One region of the Streptomyces sp. LARHCF249 genome, then DNA from elsewhere that is predicted to be linked to it. Evidence: riboswitches for the same ligand, from Rfam matches in the RefSeq annotation. Region 1 holds a riboswitch; each other region holds the start of a gene.

Region 1 (4,266 bases):
TTCTCCGGCGAGGCGGCCTACGACCGGTACGTCGCCCACGCCCGCGGCCACGACCCGGACGCGCAGGTCATGACCCGCCGCGCCTTCGAACGCGCCCGCACGGACGCCCGCGAGGCGGATCCCCGCGAGGGCTTCGGCTGCTGCTGAGCCCCTCGCACACCGAAGGCCCCGCCGCGTTCTGCGGCGGGGCCTTCGGGTCGTTCAGCGCACCCAGTCCTTGAGGGGCTCGGTCTGGAGGGTGATGCCGACGGGCTCGGGGAGCGCGATGTCCGTTCCGTACGGCACGATGTGGATGCTCTCGTACCGACGGCCGTTGGGCTGGCTGTAGACGGAGACCTCACACTTGGCCCGGTCGATCAGCAGGTAGACGGGAATGCCTGTCTCGGCGTAGGCCCTGGGCTTCTCGACATGGTCCCTACGGTGGGTGTCGGAGTCCCACGAGGTCACCTCGACGACCATGAGAATCGGAGCGGGATCCACCCAGTCGCCCTGCCCTACGAACGCATGGGACGGCGCCAGCACCGCGTCCGGGATAGCCCGTCCTTCCCGGTATTCCTGGGCGGTGATCCCCTGCGCTCCGTGCAACCAGAGCTCCGGCCGGTGCTGCATGCAGATCCGGGTGAGCCACTGGATGATCATCTGGTGGTCGCCATCCGGCATGGCCTTGCTCCTGATTACCCCGTCGATGAATTCGAGCCGCGTTCCCTCCCTCTCGCGCGCCGCTATCCGTGCGACGGCTTCGAAGTCCTCAGTCAGCATGTGCGGACGTTCGGTCATCACGGTCATGCCTCGCTCACCTTCATCGACGGTGCTGTCTCCGACGATAGCGCCGGGCACCGACACCCGTCCGGCACACTCGACCCCATGGACATAGTGATCAGGGCGGCCCGGCCCGCCGAGTACGAGCAGCTGGGGGAGATCACCGCGCAGGCCTACGTGGGCGACGGCCTCCTCGGCTCCGGTGAGGCGTTCTACGCGAAGGTCCTGCGCGATGTCGCCGGGCGGGCCGCCGACGGGGAGGTGCTCGTGGCCGTCGAGCAGGGGACCGTCCTCGGCGGGGTGACCTTCGCCCCGCCCGGGAGTCCGCTGTGCGACATCGCCGGGCCCGGCGAGGCCGAGTTCCGGATGCTGGCCGTCTCCCGCGAGGCCCGCGGACGCGGCGCCGGCGAGGCCCTGGTGCGCGCCTGCATGGCCCGCGCACGGGAGCTGAAGGGGGTCACGCACCTGGTGCTGTCCACCCAGCGCGGCATGACGGGGGCCCAGCGGATCTACGAGCGGCTCGGGTTCATCCGGACGCCGGAGCGGGACTGGGCGCCCGTTCCCGGGCTGACCTTGCTCACGTACCGTCTGGAGCTGTAGACGCACCGACACAACATGTGGGGGGTCGCTCATCCGCGGCCCCCCACATGTATGCTCAAGCCTGCTGTCGCCGCAGGGGAATCCGGTGTGAATCCGGAACTGTCCCGCAACGGTATGAAAAGTCCGAGGACCTGCCGACAGCGCATCCGGCTCGACCGAACCGGGTGCCGATACGTCCGGGCCTCGCGGTTGGGCCGGTGGACGCCATGCGGTCGACGCGTTCCCGTCACGCCCGCATGCGCCTCCCCGTGCCCGCCCGCCGTCGACCGGGCCGAGCGAGGGAGAGCTCCCGCCGTGACCATCGCGCCTTCCGCACCGCGCGCCGAGTCCGTTTCTGGCGACAACACCGAGGGCCCGGGGGCCACGCTGCTGCGTACCCTCACCGAACTGACGGCGGACCTCCCCGACACCGACCCCGGCCGCGTCGCCGCCGCCGCACTGCGCGGCCGCAGCTCCGCCGCCGACGAGGCCGAACTGCGCGGGCTGGCCACCGAGGCCGCCGCCGGCCTGATCTCCGAGGACCCCGCGTACTCGAAGCTCGCCGCCCGGCTGCTGACGCTGGCCGTCCGCGACGAGGCCGCCGGCCAGGGCGCCACCTCCTTCTCCGCGTCCGTCGAGGTCGGGCACCGCGAGGGGCTCATCGCCGACCGCACGGCCGAGTTCGTACGGGCCCACACGGCCCGCCTGGACGCGCTGGTGGAGCACACCCTCGCCGAGGGCGCCGACGACCGCTTCGGCTTCTTCGGCCTGCGCACCCTGCACAGCCGCTACCTGCTGCGCCACCCGATCACCCGCCAGGTCATCGAGACCCCGCAGCACTTCATGCTGCGCGTGGCCTGCGGCCTCGCCGCCGACGAGTCCGTCCCGGCCGTCGAGGAAGTGGCCTCGCTGTACCGGCTGATGAGCCGCCTCGACTACCTGCCGTCCTCCCCCACGCTCTTCAACTCCGGCACCCGGCACCCGCAGATGTCCTCCTGCTACCTGCTGGACTCCCCGCTGGACGAGCTCGACTCGATCTACGACCGCTACCACCAGGTCGCCCGCCTCTCCAAGCACGCCGGCGGCATCGGTCTCTCGTACTCCCGCATCCGCTCCCGCGGTTCGCTGATCCGCGGCACCAACGGCCACTCCAACGGCATCGTGCCGTTCCTGAAGACCCTCGACGCCTCCGTCGCCGCCGTGAACCAGGGCGGCCGCCGCAAGGGCGCCGCCGCCGTCTACCTGGAGACCTGGCACGCGGACATCGAGGAGTTCCTGGAGCTCCGCGACAACACCGGTGAGGACCAGCGCCGTACGCACAACCTGAACCTGGCGCACTGGGTGCCGGACGAGTTCATGCGCCGCGTGAACGCCGACGCCGACTGGTCGCTGTTCTCCCCGGCCGACGTGCCCGAGCTCGTCGACCTGTGGGGCGATGACTTCGACGCCGCCTACCGCAAGGCCGAGGCTGCGGGCCTCGCCCGCAAGACCATGCCCGCCCGCGACCTGTACGGCCGGATGATGCGCACCCTCGCGCAGACCGGCCAGGGCTGGATGACCTTCAAGGACGCCTCCAACCGCACGGCGAACCAGACCGCCGAGCCGGGCACCGTCGTCCACTCCTCCAACCTGTGCACCGAGATCATCGAGGTCACCGACGACGGCGAGACGGCCGTCTGCAACCTCGGCTCGGTCAACATGGGCGCCTTCGTGGTGGACGGGGAGATCGACTGGGAGCGCCTGGACGAGACCGTCCGCACCGCCGTGACCTTCCTCGACCGCGTGGTGGACATCAACTTCTACCCGACCGAGCAGGCCGGCCGCTCCAACGCCCGCTGGCGCCCGGTGGGCCTGGGCGCGATGGGCCTCCAGGACGTCTTCTTCAAGCTGAAGCTGCCCTTCGACTCCCCCGAGGCGAAGGCCCTGTCCACCAAGCTCTCCGAGCGCATCATGCTGGCCGCGTACGAGGCCTCCTGCGACCTCGCCGAGCGCAGCGGCCCGCTGCCGGCCTGGGAGCAGACCCGCACCGCCCGCGGCGTCCTGCACCCGGACCACTACGACGCGGAGCTGAACTGGCCGGAGCGCTGGGACGCGCTGCGCGCCCGCGTCGCGAAGACCGGCATGCGCAATTCGCTGCTGCTGGCCATCGCCCCGACGGCGACGATCGCCTCGATCGCCGGCGTGTACGAGTGCATCGAGCCGCAGGTCTCCAACCTCTTCAAGCGCGAGACGCTGAGCGGCGAGTTCCTCCAGGTCAACGCGTACCTGGTGGACGAGCTGAAGCAGCTCGGCGTGTGGGACGCCCAGACCCGCGAGGCGCTGCGCGAGTCCAGCGGCTCCGTCCAGGGCTTCGGCTGGATCCCGGCCGAGGTGCGCGAGCTGTACCGCACGGCGTGGGAGATCCCGCAGCGCGGTCTGATCGACATGGCGGCGGCCCGTACCCCGTTCCTGGACCAGTCGCAGTCGCTGAACCTGTTCCTGGAGACGCCCACCATCGGCAAGCTCAGCTCGATGTACGCGTACGCCTGGAAGCAGGGTCTGAAGACCACGTACTACCTGCGCTCGCGCCCGGCGACGAAGATCGCCCGCGCCGCGTCCGGCTCCGCCGTCCCGGCCGCCGCCGCTCCGCTCCCGCAGGCCGTCGACGCCGACGCACTGGCCTGCTCCCTTGAGAACCCCGAGTCCTGCGAGGCCTGCCAGTAATGAGCACCACCCAGTCCGCCAAGAACCTCCTGGACCCGGGCTTCGAGCTCACGCTCCGCCCCATGCGCTACCCGGACTTCTACGAGCGCTACCGGGACGCGATCAAGAACACCTGGACGGTGGAGGAGGTCGACCTCCACTCGGACGTCGCCGACCTGGCGAAGCTGACGCCGGCCGAGCAGCACATGATCGGCCGTCTGGTCGCGTTCTTCGCGACGGGCGACT
Region 2 (4,266 bases), on a different contig from region 1:
GCGGAAGCCGTCCGACTCCAGCGACCCGTGCCAGTGCGTCCCCCACACCGACCCGACCCGGCAGCCGTCCAGGAAGGGGGACCCGCCCAGGACTTCGGCCACCCCGTGGTGGATCTCGTAGCCGGAGACCTCCTCGCCCAGCGCCGAACCCGCCGGCCGCGCCAGGGTCTTCTCCCGGTCGAAGCGGACGCGCACCGGCAGCAGCCCGAGCCCGTCCACCGACCCGGCCCGCGATTCGACCTCGTCCTCGATGTGCTCGCCGAGGACCTGGAACCCGCCGCAGATGCCCAGCACCGGCCGCCCCTCGGCGGCCCGCCGCAGCAGCGCGTCCGCGAGCCCGCGCTCCCGCAGCCACTCCAGCGCCCTGACCGTCCCGCGCGTCCCCGGCACGACGACGAGGTCCGCGTCGGCCAGTTCCTCGGCCCGGTCCACGAACCGCACGACCACCCCCGGCTCCGCCGCGAGCGCGTCGACGTCCGTGAAGTTCGACATCAGCGGCACCGCGCACACCGCGACCCGCAGCACGTCCTCGCCCACGGGCGGCGCCACCACGGACTCCCGTACCGCTCCCCGCAGGGAGACCCGGAGCCCGTCCTCCTCGTCGATGCCCAGCCCGTGCTGGAACGGCAGGACCCCGTACGTGGCCCGCCCGGTCAGGCCGCGCAGCATCTCCATGCCCGGCTCCAGCAGCGTGACGTCACCGCGGAACTTGTTGACCAGGTATCCGGCGATCAGCGACTGGTCCTGCGCCGACAGCAGAGCCGTCGTACCGAAGAAGGAGGCGAAGACCCCGCCCCGGTCGATGTCCCCGACCACGACCACCGGGAACCGCGCGGCCCGCGCGATGCCCATGTTCACGATGTCGGTCCGGCGCAGGTTGATCTCGGCCGGACTCCCCGCCCCTTCGCAGATCACGGCGTCATACGTGCCCCGCAGCTGCTCCAGGCAGTCCGTGACGATGCCGAGCAACTGCTCCTGCCTGCCCCCGTGGTAGCCGCGGGCGCTCATCTCGCCCACCGGCCTGCCCAGCAGCACCACCTGGCTGCTGCGGTCGCTGCCCGGCTTGAGCAGGACCGGGTTCATCAGCGCGGTCGGCTCCACGCCGGCCGCCTGGGCCTGCATGGCCTGGGCGCGGCCGATCTCGGCGCCCTCCAGGGTCACGAAGGAGTTCAGCGACATGTTCTGCGCCTTGAAGGGCGCCACCTTCACGCCCTGGCGGGCCAGCCAGCGGCAGATGCCCGCCGTGACCACGCTCTTGCCCGCGTCCGATGTGGTTCCCGCGACCAGCAGTCCGCCGCCGCGCTTCGCGCCGCTCATGCGCGCCCCCTCCGTGATGTACGCGAGACCAGCGTCCGGGCCGCCACACAGGCCCCGAGCGCCAGCCAGGTCACCTGCCGCGACAGCCGTACCGCCCGCTCGATGTCCGCGACCTCCACCGGCCGCCCCGCCTCGCCGTTCAGCACCGCCCGGTGCTCGACCCGCCCCCCGTACGCCAGGGTGCCGCCCAGCCGTACGCCGAGCGCCCCCGCGAAGGATGCCTCCACGGGGCCGGCGTTCGGGCTCGGGTGCTCGGCGGCGTCCGCACGCCAGGCCCGTACGGCTCCCCGCCGGTCGGGACCGGCCAGTACGGCGGCCAGCGCGGTCAGCCGGGCGCCCGGCCAGCCAGCCAGGTCGTCGAGCCGGGCCGAGGCCCAGCCGTAGCGAAGGTAGCGGGGGGACTTGTGGCCGACCATCGCGTCCAGGGTGTTCACGGCGCGGAAGGCCAGCAGTCCGGGGACCCCGGCGACGGCGCCCCACACCAGGGCACCGACCACCGCGTCGGAGGTGTTCTCCGCGACCGACTCCACGACGGCGCGGGCCATCTGCTGCTCGTCCAGGGCGTGCGGGTCGCGCCCGCACAGGTGCGGCAGCCGCTCCCGGGCCACCTCGGCGTCCCCGGCGGCCAGCGCGCCGCCGATGGCGCGGGCCTCGCGGCCCAGCGAAGTGCCGCCGACGACGGCCCAGGTGGCGGCGGCGGTCAGGGCGATACGGGCGGCCGCGGGCCGGGAGCGCACGGCGCGGGCGCCCAGCGCGCCGGCGGCGGCCGCGCCCCCGGCGCAGACCAGGGTGTGCAGGAGGCCGCGGGCGCGGTCGTCGCGCCACAGGGCGCGTTCGACTGCGGCGGCGGCTCGTCCGAAGGCGGCCACGGGGTGCCCTCGGCGCGGATCCCCCAGGATCCGGTCGCCGATCAGGCCCGCCGTGACGCCGTACGCGAAGACGCGATCGGCACGCATGGTGGCAGGTATGTCCTCACTCAGGGTCCGCGCCCTGGTTCGACGTGTCCGGTGGCGAGAGTTCCTGGCTCCCGGGTCGCACTCGGCCGAGTGCCCCGGTGACAGTGGCGGGACCGCGCCGGATTCGCACCGGACTTCCTCTCCATGCCGCCGTGTTGGCTCGGGCAGTCCACCACGCACCGCGAATGCCCGTCAACTCGCCGTTGACCTGCGGCGGTGCGGCGGCCGGGAGGCGGCGGGGTACGCGAAAGCTCCCCCCGGGAGAAACCCGGGGGGAGCCTTCACGCGTGACGTCTCAGACGACGATCAGGTAGATCCCGTACGCCACGGCCGCCGCGCAGAGCGCGAAGCAGGCGTACGCGCCGCTGCGGGCCAGGGTGGCCGCGCCGCCCTGCTCGGTGGCGGCCTCGTGCTTGGACAGGCCCACCAGGCCGAGGGTGAACAGGGCCACGAGGGCGACGGTGGCGGAGAGGCTGACTCCGAACACGGAGCCGAGTGCTTCCCAGTCGATCTTCATACCGCTGATTCCTCTGTCGTTCTCGGGGTCAGACCGCCGCGGCCGGAGCCGCAGGCGTCGCGGTCGAGGCCGGGATGGTGGCCTTGAGGTCCTCGTCGGTCACGGCGGCGGTCGTACCGGCCGCGGCGACGGTCGGCGGGACGGTGACGGCCGCGATCGCCGTGGTGACGACACCCGGCTCCTCGGTGCCGGCCGCCGGCACGTCGTTGACGTTGGTGTGGTCGATGACCTGGCGGCGCGAGATGAACCAGATGGCGAGGCAGGAGCCGACCAGGAAGACCGTGACGGCGGCGATGCCGACGTCACCGGTGCGCATGACCAGCTCGGCGCCCGCCGAGACGAGGGCGGCGGCCGGCAGGGTCAGGCCCCAGGCGATGAACATGCGGGTCGCGGTGGACCAGCGGACCACACCGCCCTTGCGGCCCAGGCCCGCACCCATGACCGCGCCGGAGCACGAGTGGGTGGTGGAGAGCGAGAAGCCGAGGTTCGAGGAGGCCAGGATGACCGTGGCGGCCGAGGTCTGGGCGGCGAAGCCCTGCTGCGGCTGCAGGTCGGTCAGGCCCTTGCCCATGGTGCGGATGATGCGCCAGCCGCCCAGGTAGGTGCCGAGCGCGATCGCGAGACCGGCGGAGAGGATGACCCACACCGGCGGGTTCGCGTCGGGCGCGATCGCGCCGCCCGCGATGAGCGCCAGGGTGATGATGCCCATCGTCTTCTGCGCGTCGTTGGTGCCGTGCGCGAGGGAGACGAGTCCGGCCGAGGCGATCTGACCGGCGCGGTAGCCCTTGGCCGAGGTCTTCTCGCCGACCTTGTTGCCGAACTTGTACGTGACCTTCGTGGCCAGCATCGCCGCCAAACCGGCGACGAGCGGGGCCGCGATCGCCGGGATCAGCACCTTGGTGACGAGCGTGTCGCCGTTGACCGCGCCGAGGCCGGCCGAGGCGACCGCGGCACCGATCAGGCCGCCCATCAGGGCGTGCGAAGAGCTGGAGGGGAGGCCGACCAGCCAGGTGAGGAGGTTCCAGAGGATCGCGCCGACCAGGGCGGCGAAGATCACCTCTGGCTGGATGCCTTCCTCGTTGACCAGGCCCTTGGAGATCGTCTTGGCGACCTCCACGGACAGGAAAGCTCCGACGAGGTTGAGCACGGCGGACATGGCCACCGCCGTCTTGGGCTTGAGGGCGCCGGTCGAGATGGTGGTAGCCATCGCGTTGGCTGTGTCGTGGAAACCGTTCGTGAAGTCGAACACGAGAGCGGTGATGATCACGATCCCGAGGAGAAGCGTTATGTGCTCCATTTACCCAGGCTTCTGTTTGACGTCAGTGGCTCGGCGACCGTAGGCAACCTGGATGAACGGAAGGTGAACTACCGCGGGCCTAATGGTGTCTCCGTGAGGGGAGTGATCGGGCCATTCGTCCCGATTCTGGCGTAGGTATCTCGATAAATGCACGTCAAAGCGGGGTGAACGCACCCCTC
Region 3 (4,266 bases), 230 kb from region 1:
CCAGGATCAGCACCCGCGGAGCCATCGCCACCGCCCCCGCGATCGCCGCGCGCTTGCGCTGCCCGTACGAGAGGAGGTGGGTCGGCCGGTCCCGCAGCGCCGTGATGTCCAGCGCGGCGAGGGCGGAATCGACCCGCTCGCGGACCTCCGCGACCCCCAGGCCCAGGTTCATCGGCCCGAAGGAGACGTCCTGTTCCACCGAGGCCGCGAACAGCTGGTCGTCCGGGTCCTGCACGACGAGCTGGACCGCCGTCCGCAGCCGGGTCAGGCCGGCCCGGCCGTACGTCACCACCGTGCCGTCGAGGTGCAGCGCGCCCGTGCCCGGCTTCAGGCCGCCGCTCAGCAGCCGCATCAGCGTGGTCTTGCCGCTGCCGTTGCGGCCGAGCAGGACCAGCGCCCGGCCCTCGGGGATCCCGAAGTCCAACCCGGAGAGCACGGCGGGCCCGTCCTCGTACGCGTAGCCCGCGCCCACCAGTTCCACCAACGGCCTCACAGGTACAGCTCCTTCAGCACGAGAGTGACGGCGGCCAGCCCGGTCAGCAGTGCGCCGGACCAGGTCAGGAACCGCCAGGACAGCGGGGACTCGGGGACCAGCACCCGCAGCGCGCCGTCGTAGCCCCGCCCGGCGAGGCCCGACTGGAGCCGCGCCGCGCGGTCGAAGGCCCGTACGAACGAGGTCGCGGCGAGCCCGGCCGCCGAACGCCACGCCGCGGCCCGGCCGGTGGTGCCGAGCCGGGCCGCCTGGGCCTGGCGGATCCGGGTGAGGGAGTCGAGCAGCAGGAACCCGATCCGGTACATGACCAGGGCGACGTCCACCACCGGGGCCGGGACCCCCGCCCGCACCAGCCGCGGCAGTACGTCCGAGACCGGGGTGGTGAAGGCGAACAGCAGCACGCCGAGCGAGGCCGCCGAGGTGCGCAGCAGCAGCTCGGCGGCCTGCCGGGGGCCGTCCGGGGCCAGCGAGACGAACCCGGCCGGCCCGCCCACGGCGACCAGCAGCGGCAGCGCCCCGGTGAAGCAGAAGCCGAGCGGGATCCGGAAGGCCCGCCACAGCTGCCGCCCGGCGACCCCGGCGGGCCCGAGGAGCACGCACAGGGTGGCCGCGCCGACGAGCGGCCCGCCGGGCCAGGGCGGCAGGCACACCGCGGTGACCGTCAGCCCGATTCCCAGCAGTGCCTTCTCCAGCGGATGGCGGTGGCGCCAGCGGCTGCTGTGCGCCGCCGCGTCGATCGGCAGCACCGGCTACGACTCCGTGGCGGGAGCCTCGGCGGCTGCCCTGGCCTCCGCGGCGGCCGCGCCCTGGCGGCGGCCCCTGCGGACGCCGAAGTAGTACGCGAGCACGCCCGCGCCCAGCGCCGCCTGCAGGGAGAACAGCGCCGACTCGATCTCGGCGGAGGGCGGTTCGTACAGCGGCGTGAACCACGGCTCGTAGTCCGGCTGGAGCTCGGTGATGGCCGCCTCGGCCTGTCCGTCGGCGCCGGTGAACGGCTCCTCCTTGTCGTCCCCCAGCCCCAGCGCGAGCGGGAGGACGGCCAGCGCCGCCACCAGGAGCACCAGCAGGGAGTTGATCTTCGCGTTCCTGGTCATCAGGCCGTCGCCTTCCGCTGCTTCTCGGATCCGGTGAGCTTGGCAACGCCCAGCCGGACCAGGTCCGACTTGCTGGACTGCATCAGCAGGCGCATCACGAGCACGGTCAGCAGTCCCTCGCTCACCGCGAGCGGGATCTGGGTGAGCGCGAAGATCTCCGCGAACTTCACCAGCGCGCCGGTGAACCCGGTCGCCGCGTCGGGGAAGGCCAGCGCCAGCTGGACGGAGGTCACGCAGTAGGTGACCAGGTCGGCGAAGAACGCGCCGAAGAACACCGCCGCCATCAGCGGCAGGTCGAACTTCCGCAGCAGCCGGTATACGGCGTAGCCCGCCCAGGGCCCGGCGACCGCCATCGAGAAGACGTTGGCGCCGAGGGTGGTGAGCCCGCCGTGTGCCAGCAGCAGCGCCTGGAAGAGCAGGGTGATCGTGCCGAGCACCGCCATGATCGGCGGCCTGAAGAGGATGGCCCCGAGGCCGGTTCCGGTGGGGTGGGAGCAACTTCCCGTCACCGAAGGGATCTTCAGGGCGGACAGGACGAACGTGAACGCGCCCGAGGCGCCGAGCAGGAGCGTGCTCTCGGGATTGGCCTTCACCTCGCGGGTGAGGGCCCGGACGCCGTGGACGACGAAGGGGGCGGACGCGGCGGCCCAGGCGGCCGCGTGCAACGGGGGTAGGAACCCCTCGGCTATATGCATGAGTGGGGAGACCTCTCCAGCACCTCGTGGATGGACAACGCGCCCCGGCCGGTCTCCTGGCTCACGGGTGCTGATGCCCGGGCTCCGCCTTCCCGGGGCCGTGCGGTGTCCCGCGCGGGCCCAGTGGCTTCCCGCAAGGGGTGTGGAGCCGGACTTCCCGATCACAGTGGCGAGGGCCGCACCGGTTTCCCACCGGTTTCCCGAACACCAAGGCCCGCTGACCCTAGTCGGACGCACGGACCGGTAACAACCCGCCTCGAACGGGCCACGAGACGGCCGGATCCCATGTGCCGGTCAGCGGCCGCGGCCACGCCGGCGCCATCCGCGCCAACGGCACCCGCCCGCGGGTGAGTTCGCGGCTCCGGCGACGGCCGGACGGGGCCCGTCCCGCCGCGTCGTCCCGCTCATGCGGCCGGGACGGGCCCCGTACGGGCGCGGCCCGGTGGCGGCCCCGGGCGGCCCCGCACAGGCTGGGACCGTGGCTGCCGACTACGACTACTCAGACCTGACCGCCGTCTACGTGAACTGCACGCTCAAGCGCTCGCCCGAGACGAGCAACACCGACGGGCTGATCGAGAAGAGCCGTGCGGTCATGGCCGCGGCGGGCGCCCGGACCTCGCTGGTCCGCGCCGTCGACCACGACATCGCGACCGGCGTCTGGCCGGACATGACCGAGCACGGCTGGGAGAGCGACCAGTGGCCGGTCCTCTACAGCCAGATCATGGACGCCGACATCCTCGTCCTCTGCGGCCCGATCTGGCTCGGCGACAACAGCTCCGTGATGAAGCAGGTCATCGAGCGGCTCTACGCCTGCTCCTCGCTCCTGAACGAGAGCGGGCAGTACGCCTACTACGGGCGCGTCGGCGGCGCGCTGATCACCGGCAACGAGGACGGCGTCAAACACTGCTCCATGAACATCCTCTACAGCCTCCAGCACCTCGGGTACGCGATCCCGCCGCAGGCCGACGCCGGCTGGATCGGCGAGGCCGGGCCGGGGCCCTCCTACCTCGACCCGGGCTCGGGCGGCCCCGAGAACGACTTCACCAACCGCAACACCGCCTTCATGTCGTGGAACCTGATGCACCTGGCCGCCCTGCTGAAGCGCTCGGGCGGCATCCCGGCCCACGGGAACCAGCGCTCGCTGTGGGACGCCGGCTGCCGCTTCGACTTCCCGAACCCCGAACACCGGTAGCGGCCCGGGCCGGGCAAGGGCCCGGGCCTGTCGGACGGGCAGGGTTCAGTGCGCGATGTCCACGACGAACCGCTCCGGTGAGTGCAGGGCGTAGGCGCGGTAGTACGGCAGGGTGTCGAAGGCGGCGCCGAAGGTCACGTACCCCTCGAAGTCACCGGTCAGGGCGAGACCCTTGAGCTTGCTGAGGTAGATCTTCTGGAGCCTGGGTCCCTGGTAGGTGCTCTCCCCCGCGTCGGTGTGCGCGGCGGCGGGGTTGAGGCGGATCTCCAGGAAGTACTTCCCGGCCAGCGGCACGGGTTTGCCGGACCCGTCGTAGATCAGCTGCGGGACGGGAGTGACGGTGACCGTGGGGACGTACCCCTGCGTGTCGATGACGATCCGGTCGTACGTGGCGTGCCCGCCCCAGCGGGCGTTGACGACGAGCGGGGTCTGGGTCTGGGCGGTGGCGGCGGTGGCGGTGGTGGCGGCCGAGGCAGGCGCGGCGAACGAGAGGCAGGCGGCGAGCAGAGCGCCGGATGCCAGGGCCACGAACTGCCGGAGACGTGCGTGGATCATGACGTCCCCTCGATTCTCGAGAGACGGGGACTTGTGACACAGCCTAGGACGCCGCCGTGGACCTCGCAGTTCCACTTCCTGTCCGGCTTTTTCGCCGGTGCGCAACGGCCTTTGATGGCAGGGTGGTTGAGTGGAGAACCGGCCCCGCTCGACAGGAGAGAACCGGATGCGTCGTCCCCGTTTTCCCCGCCGCGCGGCGGTCGCCGCGGCCCTCGTCCTGGCAGCCGCCGCCTGCGG

Evidence for each region. A riboswitch is a leader RNA that binds a small molecule or an ion and turns the genes downstream of it on or off. The one in region 1 is predicted to bind cobalamin.
Region 2: linked by a shared signal. The riboswitch ahead of ACIPUC_RS31205 (cobalamin biosynthesis protein) and the one ahead of ACIPUC_RS21965 (ribonucleoside-diphosphate reductase subunit alpha) in region 1 are both predicted to bind cobalamin.
Region 3: linked by a shared signal. The riboswitch ahead of ACIPUC_RS23045 (energy-coupling factor ABC transporter permease) and the one ahead of ACIPUC_RS21965 (ribonucleoside-diphosphate reductase subunit alpha) in region 1 are both predicted to bind cobalamin.

What each region holds. Positions count from the first base shown of each region.
Region 1 covers NZ_JBIXJQ010000007.1:218,366-222,631, reverse strand. The annotation lists gene ACIPUC_RS21980 (CstA-like transporter-associated (seleno)protein) at 1-147, shown strand, start outside; gene ACIPUC_RS21975 (Uma2 family endonuclease) at 202-786, opposite strand; gene ACIPUC_RS21970 (GNAT family N-acetyltransferase) at 865-1,359, shown strand; adenosylcobalamin-variant (AdoCbl-variant) riboswitch at 1,424-1,500, shown strand; gene ACIPUC_RS21965 (ribonucleoside-diphosphate reductase subunit alpha) at 1,654-4,041, shown strand; gene ACIPUC_RS21960 (ribonucleotide-diphosphate reductase subunit beta) at 4,041-4,266, shown strand, end outside.
Region 2 covers NZ_JBIXJQ010000013.1:157,824-162,089, forward strand. The annotation lists partial or broken gene ACIPUC_RS31200 (cobyric acid synthase) at 1-1,317, opposite strand, end outside; gene ACIPUC_RS31205 (cobalamin biosynthesis protein) at 1,314-2,273, opposite strand; cobalamin riboswitch at 2,311-2,461, opposite strand; gene ACIPUC_RS31210 (hypothetical protein) at 2,569-2,790, opposite strand; gene ACIPUC_RS31215 (anion permease) at 2,819-4,087, opposite strand.
Region 3 covers NZ_JBIXJQ010000007.1:449,506-453,771, forward strand. The annotation lists gene ACIPUC_RS23030 (ATP-binding cassette domain-containing protein) at 1-493, opposite strand, end outside; gene cbiQ (cobalt ECF transporter T component CbiQ) at 490-1,239, opposite strand; gene ACIPUC_RS23040 (energy-coupling factor ABC transporter substrate-binding protein) at 1,243-1,587, opposite strand; gene ACIPUC_RS23045 (energy-coupling factor ABC transporter permease) at 1,587-2,282, opposite strand; cobalamin riboswitch at 2,312-2,509, opposite strand; gene ACIPUC_RS23050 (flavodoxin family protein) at 2,689-3,474, shown strand; gene ACIPUC_RS23055 (AMIN-like domain-containing (lipo)protein) at 3,520-4,026, opposite strand; gene ACIPUC_RS23060 (hypothetical protein) at 4,196-4,266, shown strand, end outside.